2 regions of the Kitasatospora sp. NPDC052868 genome follow, and region 1 is predicted to be linked to the other one. Evidence: riboswitches for the same ligand, from Rfam matches in the RefSeq annotation. Region 1 holds a riboswitch; the other holds the start of a gene.
The links. Region 1 has a riboswitch for glycine ahead of gcvT (glycine cleavage system aminomethyltransferase GcvT). Riboswitches for the same ligand answer to the same signal wherever they lie in the genome.
Positions count from the first base shown of each region.

Region 2: it holds a riboswitch for glycine, as region 1 does, so the genes downstream of both, gcvP (aminomethyl-transferring glycine dehydrogenase) here and gcvT (glycine cleavage system aminomethyltransferase GcvT) in region 1, are expected to answer to the same signal.

Region 1 covers NZ_JBITZW010000003.1:457,485-461,354, forward strand. The annotation lists gene glyA (serine hydroxymethyltransferase) at 1-163, opposite strand, end outside; gene gcvH (glycine cleavage system protein GcvH) at 245-622, opposite strand; gene gcvT (glycine cleavage system aminomethyltransferase GcvT) at 769-1,890, opposite strand; glycine riboswitch at 2,119-2,224, opposite strand; gene ACIGZJ_RS08410 (enhanced serine sensitivity protein SseB) at 2,525-3,307, shown strand; gene ACIGZJ_RS08415 (enhanced serine sensitivity protein SseB C-terminal domain-containing protein) at 3,455-3,870, shown strand, end outside.
Region 2 covers NZ_JBITZW010000045.1:13,980-17,849, reverse strand. The annotation lists gene gcvP (aminomethyl-transferring glycine dehydrogenase) at 1-1,962, opposite strand, end outside; glycine riboswitch at 2,202-2,305, opposite strand; gene ACIGZJ_RS36525 (PRC and DUF2382 domain-containing protein) at 2,528-3,870, shown strand, end outside.

The DNA of each region.
Region 1 (3,870 bases):
ACTTGTTGGTCAGCACCGAGCCCTGGGCCTCCATGACCGCCACCGGGGCGAAGTTCTCGGAGGCGATCATTTCCAGGGTGGTCTGCTGGCGGTGCAGCTCGGCGTCGACCGCGGCGGCGATCTCGGGGTCGAGAGCGTGCAGGGACTGGTTCAGAACCGTCATGGTGTGGTCTTCCCAGGGGAGGAGGGAGGGCGGGCCGGCGGGGCGGGGCGGCCGCCGCGCTGCGGCCGCCCCGGCGGTGGCTCAGGCCGGGTTGATGATGGCGTCGTACTCGTCGGCGCTCAGCAGCTCGTCGGTCGCCTCGACGCGCACCTTGAACAGCCAGCCGCCCTCGAAGGGGTCGCTGTTGACCAGCGAGAAGTCGTCGAGAACGGCCTGGTTGGCCTCGACGACCTCACCGGTGACCGGCGAGTACAGGTCGCTGACCGACTTGGTGGACTCGAGCTCGCCACAGGTCTCACCCGCGGTCACCGTGTCACCGACCTCGGGAAGCTGCACGTAGACGATGTCACCGAGGGCGTCGGCCGCGTGCTTGGTGATGCCGATCGTCGAGACACCGGCCTCGGCGGCGGTCAGCCACTCGTGCTCCTTGGTGTACTGCAGGTGCTGGGGGTTGCTCATGGCGTCATTCTCCAGGATGGGAAGCGGGTACGGCGAAGCGGGCCGCCGGGCGGACGGCTTCGACGATGATCTGTGGAAATGTGCGGGCCGGAAACCAGGCCTCGGCGGGCCCGCCGGAAACCAGCCTCAGCGGGCGCGCCGGTGGATCAGCGGGCGCGCTTGTAGAAGGGCAGCGCCACGACCTGGACCGGCTCGTGCTTGCCGCGCACGTCCACCGCGACGGTGGTGCCCGGGGCGGAGTGCGCCGCGTCCACGTAGGCGATCGCGATCGGCTTGCCCAGGGTGGGGGAGGGCGCGCCGGAGGTGATCCGGCCGATCGGCTCGCCGTCCGCGGAGACCACGGTGTACTCGGCGCGCGGGACGCGCTTGCCCTCGGAGACCAGGCCGACCAGCACCCGCGGCGGGTTGGCCTCGGCCTCGGCGGCGGCCTTCTCCAGCGCCTTGCGGCCGATGAACGCGCCCTCGTTGGTGGTCTTGTCGAAGCGCACCACCCGGCCCAGGCCCGCGTCGAACGGGGTCAGCTCGGTGGAGAGCTCGTGCCCGTACAGCGGCATGCCGGCCTCCAGGCGCAGCGTGTCGCGGCAGGACAGGCCGCAGGCGATCAGACCGCGGTCCGAACCGGCCTCGGTCAGCGCCGTCCAGATCCGCTCGGCGTCGCCGGGGGCGCAGAAGATCTCGAAGCCGTCCTCGCCGGTGTAGCCGGTGCGGGCCAGCAGCACCTCGCGGCCGGCCACCTGGGCCGGGAGGATCGCGTAGTACTTGAGGCCGGCCAGGTCGGCGTCGGTGGTGGCGGCCAGGATCGCGGTGGCCTCGGGGCCCTGGACGGCGACCAGCGAGTAGGTGTCGCGGTCGTCGGTGACGACGGCGTCGAAGCCCTTGGCGCGGCCGATCAGCTCGTCCAGGACCAGCTGGGCGTTGGAGGCGTTGGCGACGACCAGGAAGGCGTCCTCGCGCAGGCGGTAGACGATCAGGTCGTCCAGGATGCCGCCGTCCTCGGCGCAGATCATGGTGTAGCGGGCGCGCAGCACGCCGAGCGCGGAGACGAAGCCGACCAGCGCGTGGTCCAGCATCTCGCCGGCCTGCGGGCCGGTGATGGTGATCTCGCCCATGTGGGAGAGGTCGAACAGACCGGCCTTGGTGCGGACGGCGAGGTGCTCCTCGCGCTCGCTGCCGTAGCGCAGCGGCATGTCCCAGCCGGCGAAGTCGGTCATCGTCGCGCCGAGGGCGCGGTGCAGCGCGTCGAGCGCGGTGAGGCGGAGGGACGACATGGCCTGGAACTCCTCGGTCTGGGCACTCAGGGGTGCGCACGCCGGACCGGTCCCGCTCGGGGGCACGGCCTGCGCGCGGGCATGCGGCGGCAGGGCCTCCCCATCTGTCGTCGAACCTGAGAGCTTCACCGCACGCGGGCCCGCAGCTCTTACAGCTAACAGGACAGCATGGCGGCTTGCACCGTGGGTGGGCGCACGGCAGGGCCGTGTTCCGCTTTCCAGATGTGCCTAACCCGTGCGGTAGGGGTGCCTGAGAGATTCCGGGGAGGACTTGCTCCTTCGGCGCCGGCTGTACCGCCTCTCGGGGTACTCCGGGCTCTCCCGCGCGGGTTCGAGCGGCCGGTATGGAGTTAGGGGCCTCCGGCGGAAAACACGCGGAGACGCGCACATCATGGCACGTCTGTGCCCCACGCGGGAGAGGGGGGAGGGGGAGGGCCCCTTCGCCTGGCGCCCGACTCGCCTCCGGGGCGCTCGGACCCGGCGTCGACGTTCATCGCTGCGGCGCTCCCTCCTTGGTCGGTCGCTTGTCGCTCTTCGCTTTCGGCACCGGCGCGCCCCTTCGGCTCGTCCGCGGGGCGCTAGGCTGCACGCGTCGACGAGCCAGTAGGGCGGTACAGGGCGCATGGGGTACCCGGTGGAGCAGCAGCAGGGGTGGGGCGGCCCGGAGGCGGCGCCACCGGGCGGCGGATGGCCGGCCAACGAGCTGGAGCAGGTGCTCAGCGCCGCGCTCGGTGATCCGGGCGCGACCCCCCGGGTGTTCGAGGTGCTCGCCCGCAGCCAGGTGTGGATCCCGCTGCCGTCCGGGGCCGACCCGCAGGGCCAGGCGCTGGACCTGCCGACGATCGAGCTGGCCGGCGACCCCTACGTGCCGGTGTTCTCCTCGCAGGAGGTGTTCCTGCGGCAGGCGCCCGGGATGGCCTTCGCGGTCGCGCCGGTCTGGGAGTTCGCCCGGGGCCTGCCGCTCGGCGTGGGCATCGCGGTGAACCCCGAGGCGCCGGTCGGCATCCCCGTCCCGCCGCAGGGCGTGGCGGAGCTGCGGCGCGGCCCGCGCGAGGACCGCTGGGAGGCCCCGGACGGGCCGACCGGCGGCCGGGTGGCGCTGCGGGAGCCGGTGGCGGGCGAGGACCCGGAGGCCTTCCTGGCCGCCTGCCGGGCCGAGCTGGCCGTCCTGCCCGGGGTGCTGACCGCCCGCCGCGCGCTGGCCAGCGTCGAGGGCGAGCCGACGGTGATGTTCATCGGCGTGCAGCTGGACCAGGGCGCCCCGGTCGCACCGGCCGCCGTGAACGAGGCGCTCGGCCGCGCGCTGGGAACCGCGCCGCTGCCCGGGGGCGTCCACCTCGTACTGCTCGACCTCGCGGACGATCCCGTCGTCGAGTGGATGCTCAACCGGGTCCGGCCGTTCTACGCCCGGATGTGACGCGTCCCTCCTCACCCGCCACGGGGGAGGAGGGCCCCTTGTAGGCACGTCGGCGTGGCGGCGGTCGGTGGCGCCCCATAGGGTGCGTGCAGACACCCGCCGGGCCGGCGGCAGGTGAGAGAAGAAGAGGCGCAGCGAGGTGGGCGCATGAGTGCGGGAGCGGTAGCGGGCGGTGCACCGGGGCCCTGGGGCCAGTCCTCCGCCGGGCGCCCCGGCGCGGATCCGGGTGCGCTGGAGCGCGCCCTGCGCGAGGTCGGTCCGGAGCGCTACGAGGCGTACGAGGCGCTGCTGCAGGCGCTCGCCGCGGGCCAGGTCTGGATGCTGCTCTGGCACGGCACGCCCGGCAGCCAGGACGCCCAGTACGGAAACATGGAGATCAGCGGCCACGGCTACGCGCCGGCCGTCACCTCGCCCGAGCAGCTGGCCGCGTCCGGCTGGGCGCGGGCGCACGAGGTGATCTCCGGCCGGGAGATCGCCGCCTCGCTGTACCGCACCCGCTGGGGCCTGTGGCTGAATCCGCATGCGCCGGGCGGCGGGGTCGGGGTGCCGTGGGCGGACCTGCG
Region 2 (3,870 bases), on a different contig from region 1:
CACGGCGAGCTGGTCGCGGTGCTGCGCGATCTTGGCCTTGAGGTCCTCGACGTCCACGTCGCCGTCGACCAGGGTCTTGACCACGACCACGCGCATGCCGGCCATCACGGCGGAGGCCGCGTTGGTGCCGTGCGCGGAGGACGGGATCAGGCAGACGTCACGCTGGGTGTCGCCGTTGGCGTGGTGGTACGCGCGGACCGCCAGCAGGCCGGCCAGCTCGCCCTGGGAGCCGGCGTTCGGCTGGATGGAGACGGCGTCGTAGCCGGTCACCTCGACCAGCTGCTGCTCCAGCTGGCGGATCAGGGTGAGGAAGCCCTGCGCCTGCTCGATCGGCGCGAACGGGTGCAGCTGGCCGAACTCGGGCCAGGTCACCGGCTCCATCTCGGTGGTCGCGTTGAGCTTCATGGTGCAGGAGCCCAGCGGGATCATGCCGCGGTCCAGCGCGTAGTCGCGGTCCGACAGGCGGCGCAGGTAGCGCAGCATGGCGGTCTCGGAGCGGTGGCTGTGGAAGACCGGGTGGGTCAGGTACTCGTCCTCGCGCAGCAGCGCGGCGGGCAGCGCGTCGGCGCTCTCCGCCACCTCGACGCCCTGGACGCCGAACGCGGCCCAGACGCCGGCCAGGTGCTCGCGGGTGGTGGTCTCGTCGGTGGAGACGGAGATCCGGTCCGCGCCGTCCTGGAACACGTTGATGCCGTTGGCCCGGGCGGCCTCGGCGATCTCGGCGGCACGGCCGGGGACGACCGCGGTGACGGTGTCGAAGAACTCGCCGTGCAGCAGCTCGACACCGCCGGCCCGCAGGCCCTCGGCGAGCGCGGCGGCGTAGCGGTGGGTGCGGCGGGCGATGTCCGCCAGGCCGTCCGGGCCGTGGTAGACGGCGTACATGGAGGCCATCACGGCGAGCAGCACCTGGGCGGTGCAGATGTTGCTGGTGGCCTTCTCGCGGCGGATGTGCTGCTCACGGGTCTGCAGCGCCAGGCGGTAGGCGCGGTTGCCGTCGACGTCGACGGAGACGCCGACCAGGCGGCCGGGCAGCGAGCGGGCGTACTCGGCGCGGACCGACAGGTAGCCGGCGTGCGGGCCGCCGAAGCCCATCGGGACGCCGAAGCGCTGCGAGGTGCCGCAGGCGATGTCGGCACCGAGCGAACCCGGGGACTTCAGCAGGGTCAGCGCCAGCAGGTCGGCGGCGACGGCGACGATCGCGCCGAGGCCGTGGGCCTGCTCGATGACGGGGGCGAGGTCGCGCACCACGCCGGTGGCGCCCGGGTACTGGAGCAGCAGGCCGAAGACGCCGCGCTCGGCGATCTCGGCCGGGATGCCCGCGGAGAGGTCGGCGACGACGACCTCGACACCGGTCGGCTCGGCACGGGTCTGGATCACCGCGACGGTCTGCGGCAGGGTCTCGGCGTCGACCAGGAAGACACCGCCCTTGACCTTGGTGACACGGCGGGCCAGGGCCATCGCCTCGGCGGCCGCGGTGCCCTCGTCCAGCAGCGAGGAGCCGGAGGTGGGCAGACCGGTCAGGTCGGAGACCAGGGTCTGGAAGTTGATCAGCGCTTCCAGGCGGCCCTGCGAGATCTCCGGCTGGTACGGCGTGTAGGCCGTGTACCAGGCCGGGTTCTCCAGGACGTTGCGCAGCACCACCGGCGGGGTGAAGGTGCCGTAGTAGCCCAGGCCGATCATCGGCTGGAGCACCCGGTTGCGGCCGGCCAGCTCGCGCAGCTCGGCGAGGACCTGGGCCTCGCTGCGGCCGGCGGGCAGGTCCAGGGCGGTGATGGAGCGGATCGCGTCCGGCACGGCGGTGGCGGCGAGCTCGTCCAGGGAGCCGTAGCCGACGTGGGCCAGCATCTTCTCCTGCGCGGCGGCGTCGGGGCCGATGTGGCGGTTCTCGAAGGGACTGGCCAGCTCAAGCTCGGTGAGGGTCGGGACGCTGGTGGGGCGTCCCGCGTTCGGCTGGGCGTTCATGTGGTCGAGGCCTCCTGGTCACGGACCGGCGGGGGTACGCGCGCCGGGCGGCTTAGCCGCTGTGGACAACAGCGGATCGACCTGGGCGGGCGGACCCGACAGGCCTCCCCCTCTGTCATCGGGACCTGAGAGCTTCGCCCGCGCGGTGCGCTGTGGGCGCCCCGCCGGCTTGCACCGTCGGTGAGGGTGGTGGCCGTCGGCTCCCTCGCCGGCGGTCCTGCCCTGCTTTCCAGAGTGACCTATCCCACACGGTACGGATGCCTGAGAGATTCCGGGGAGGAGTTGCTCCTTCGGCGCCCCGACCAGCGACTTCCGCTCTCGGGGACTCTCCCGAGCGGGCTCGGCGGTCGCGCCCAGGGTACCAGCGGGAAGCCCTCCGTTCACGGGTGCGTCAGGTCACTCGCAGAGTTCGCGCATGACCCGGACGGCGCAGCGGGTGGCCCGTCCGGCCCCGCCCGGGTCGCGGGTGTCCGCTTCATGCCTTTTGGTGTGAAGTGGCGGATGGGAAGGGCGCTCCAGCCGCCGACCTGCGGGAGTTCCGCAGGAGCAGCGACTGGAGGAAAGCGTGCAGACCGATATCGACCCCCGGGACCTGATCGGCCACAAGGCGGTCGACCGCAATGGAGACAAGATCGGCACGGTCGACGAGGTGTACCTGGACGACGCCACCGGCCAACCGGAGTGGGCCGCCGTCCGTACCGGCATCTTCGGGCGGGACGCCTTCGTCCCGCTGACCACGAGCGAGTTCTCCGGCGACGAGCTGCGGGTGCCGTACGACAAGTCGCTGGTGAAGGAGTCGCCGGACTTCGGCGTGGGCCAGCACCTGTCACCCGCCCAGGAACTCCAGCTGTACCGCTACTACGGGCTGGACACCCCGCTGGACGGCAGCCCGGCCGCGGGGGACGGCTCCGGCTCCCAGCCGGCCGACCTGGACTTCGGCTCCGTCCCGGCGGCGGATTCGACCACGGGCCGCGCGACCGGAACGGCCGCGGCCGCAGGCGCCGCGGCGGGCGCGGCGGCCGCCACCAGCACGGCGTCCGACCCGGCGCCGTCGCCGACCCCGCCGACGGCCCCGCCCGTGACCCCGCCCCCGGCCGCGGCGCCGGTCAAGCCGCTCGCCTTCCACTCGGCGGAGAGCACGACCCCGAGCTCCCCCACCATCCCGGCGGCCGACCTCGGCAAGCCGTCCGAACCCGCCACGGAGGCCAACGTGCGGACCGTCAGTACCGCCGCACCCGAGACCCGGGCGCCGAGCAGCTCGGCGCCCGCCGCCCCGGTCGTCCCCGCCACCCCGGTCGGCACCCCGAGTGCCGCGCCCTCCACCACCCCGGCCGCCACCGGCGGCCCGGCCGCGTCCGCGCCCAGCGGCCCGGTGGAGATCACCTGCCGCGAGGAGCGCCTGGACATCATCACCGAGTGGCACGTCCTGGGCACCGCCAAGCTGCGCAAGTACGTGACCAGCGAGCCGGTCGAGCGCCGCGTCCCGGTGGTGCGCGAGCGGGTCCGGGTCGAGCGGATGCCGGTCGGCGATGCCGAGCGGGCGGCGCTCAGCGACAAGGACATCGCCGAGGCCGTCGAGGAGGTCACCCTGCGCGAGGAGCGCCCGGTGGTCCGCAAGTACCTGGCGCCGATCGAGCGGGTCCGCCTGGTCGTCGAGCGGTACACCTCCGAGGAGGTGATCCGCGACGAGCTGCGCCGCGAGCACGTCGAGGTGCACGACAACACCGCGACCACCTCGACCCCCGCCCCCTCGACCGCGCACACGCCGCCGCCCATGCATTCGACCCCCTCGGACGCGCTCTCCTCGACGACGTCGACCTCACCCTCGTCGCCCCCGTCCTCGTCCTCCTCCCCCTCCCCGCTCGCCTCGGTGGCCGACGCGACCCGGCCGGCCCCGCTGAGGCCGCT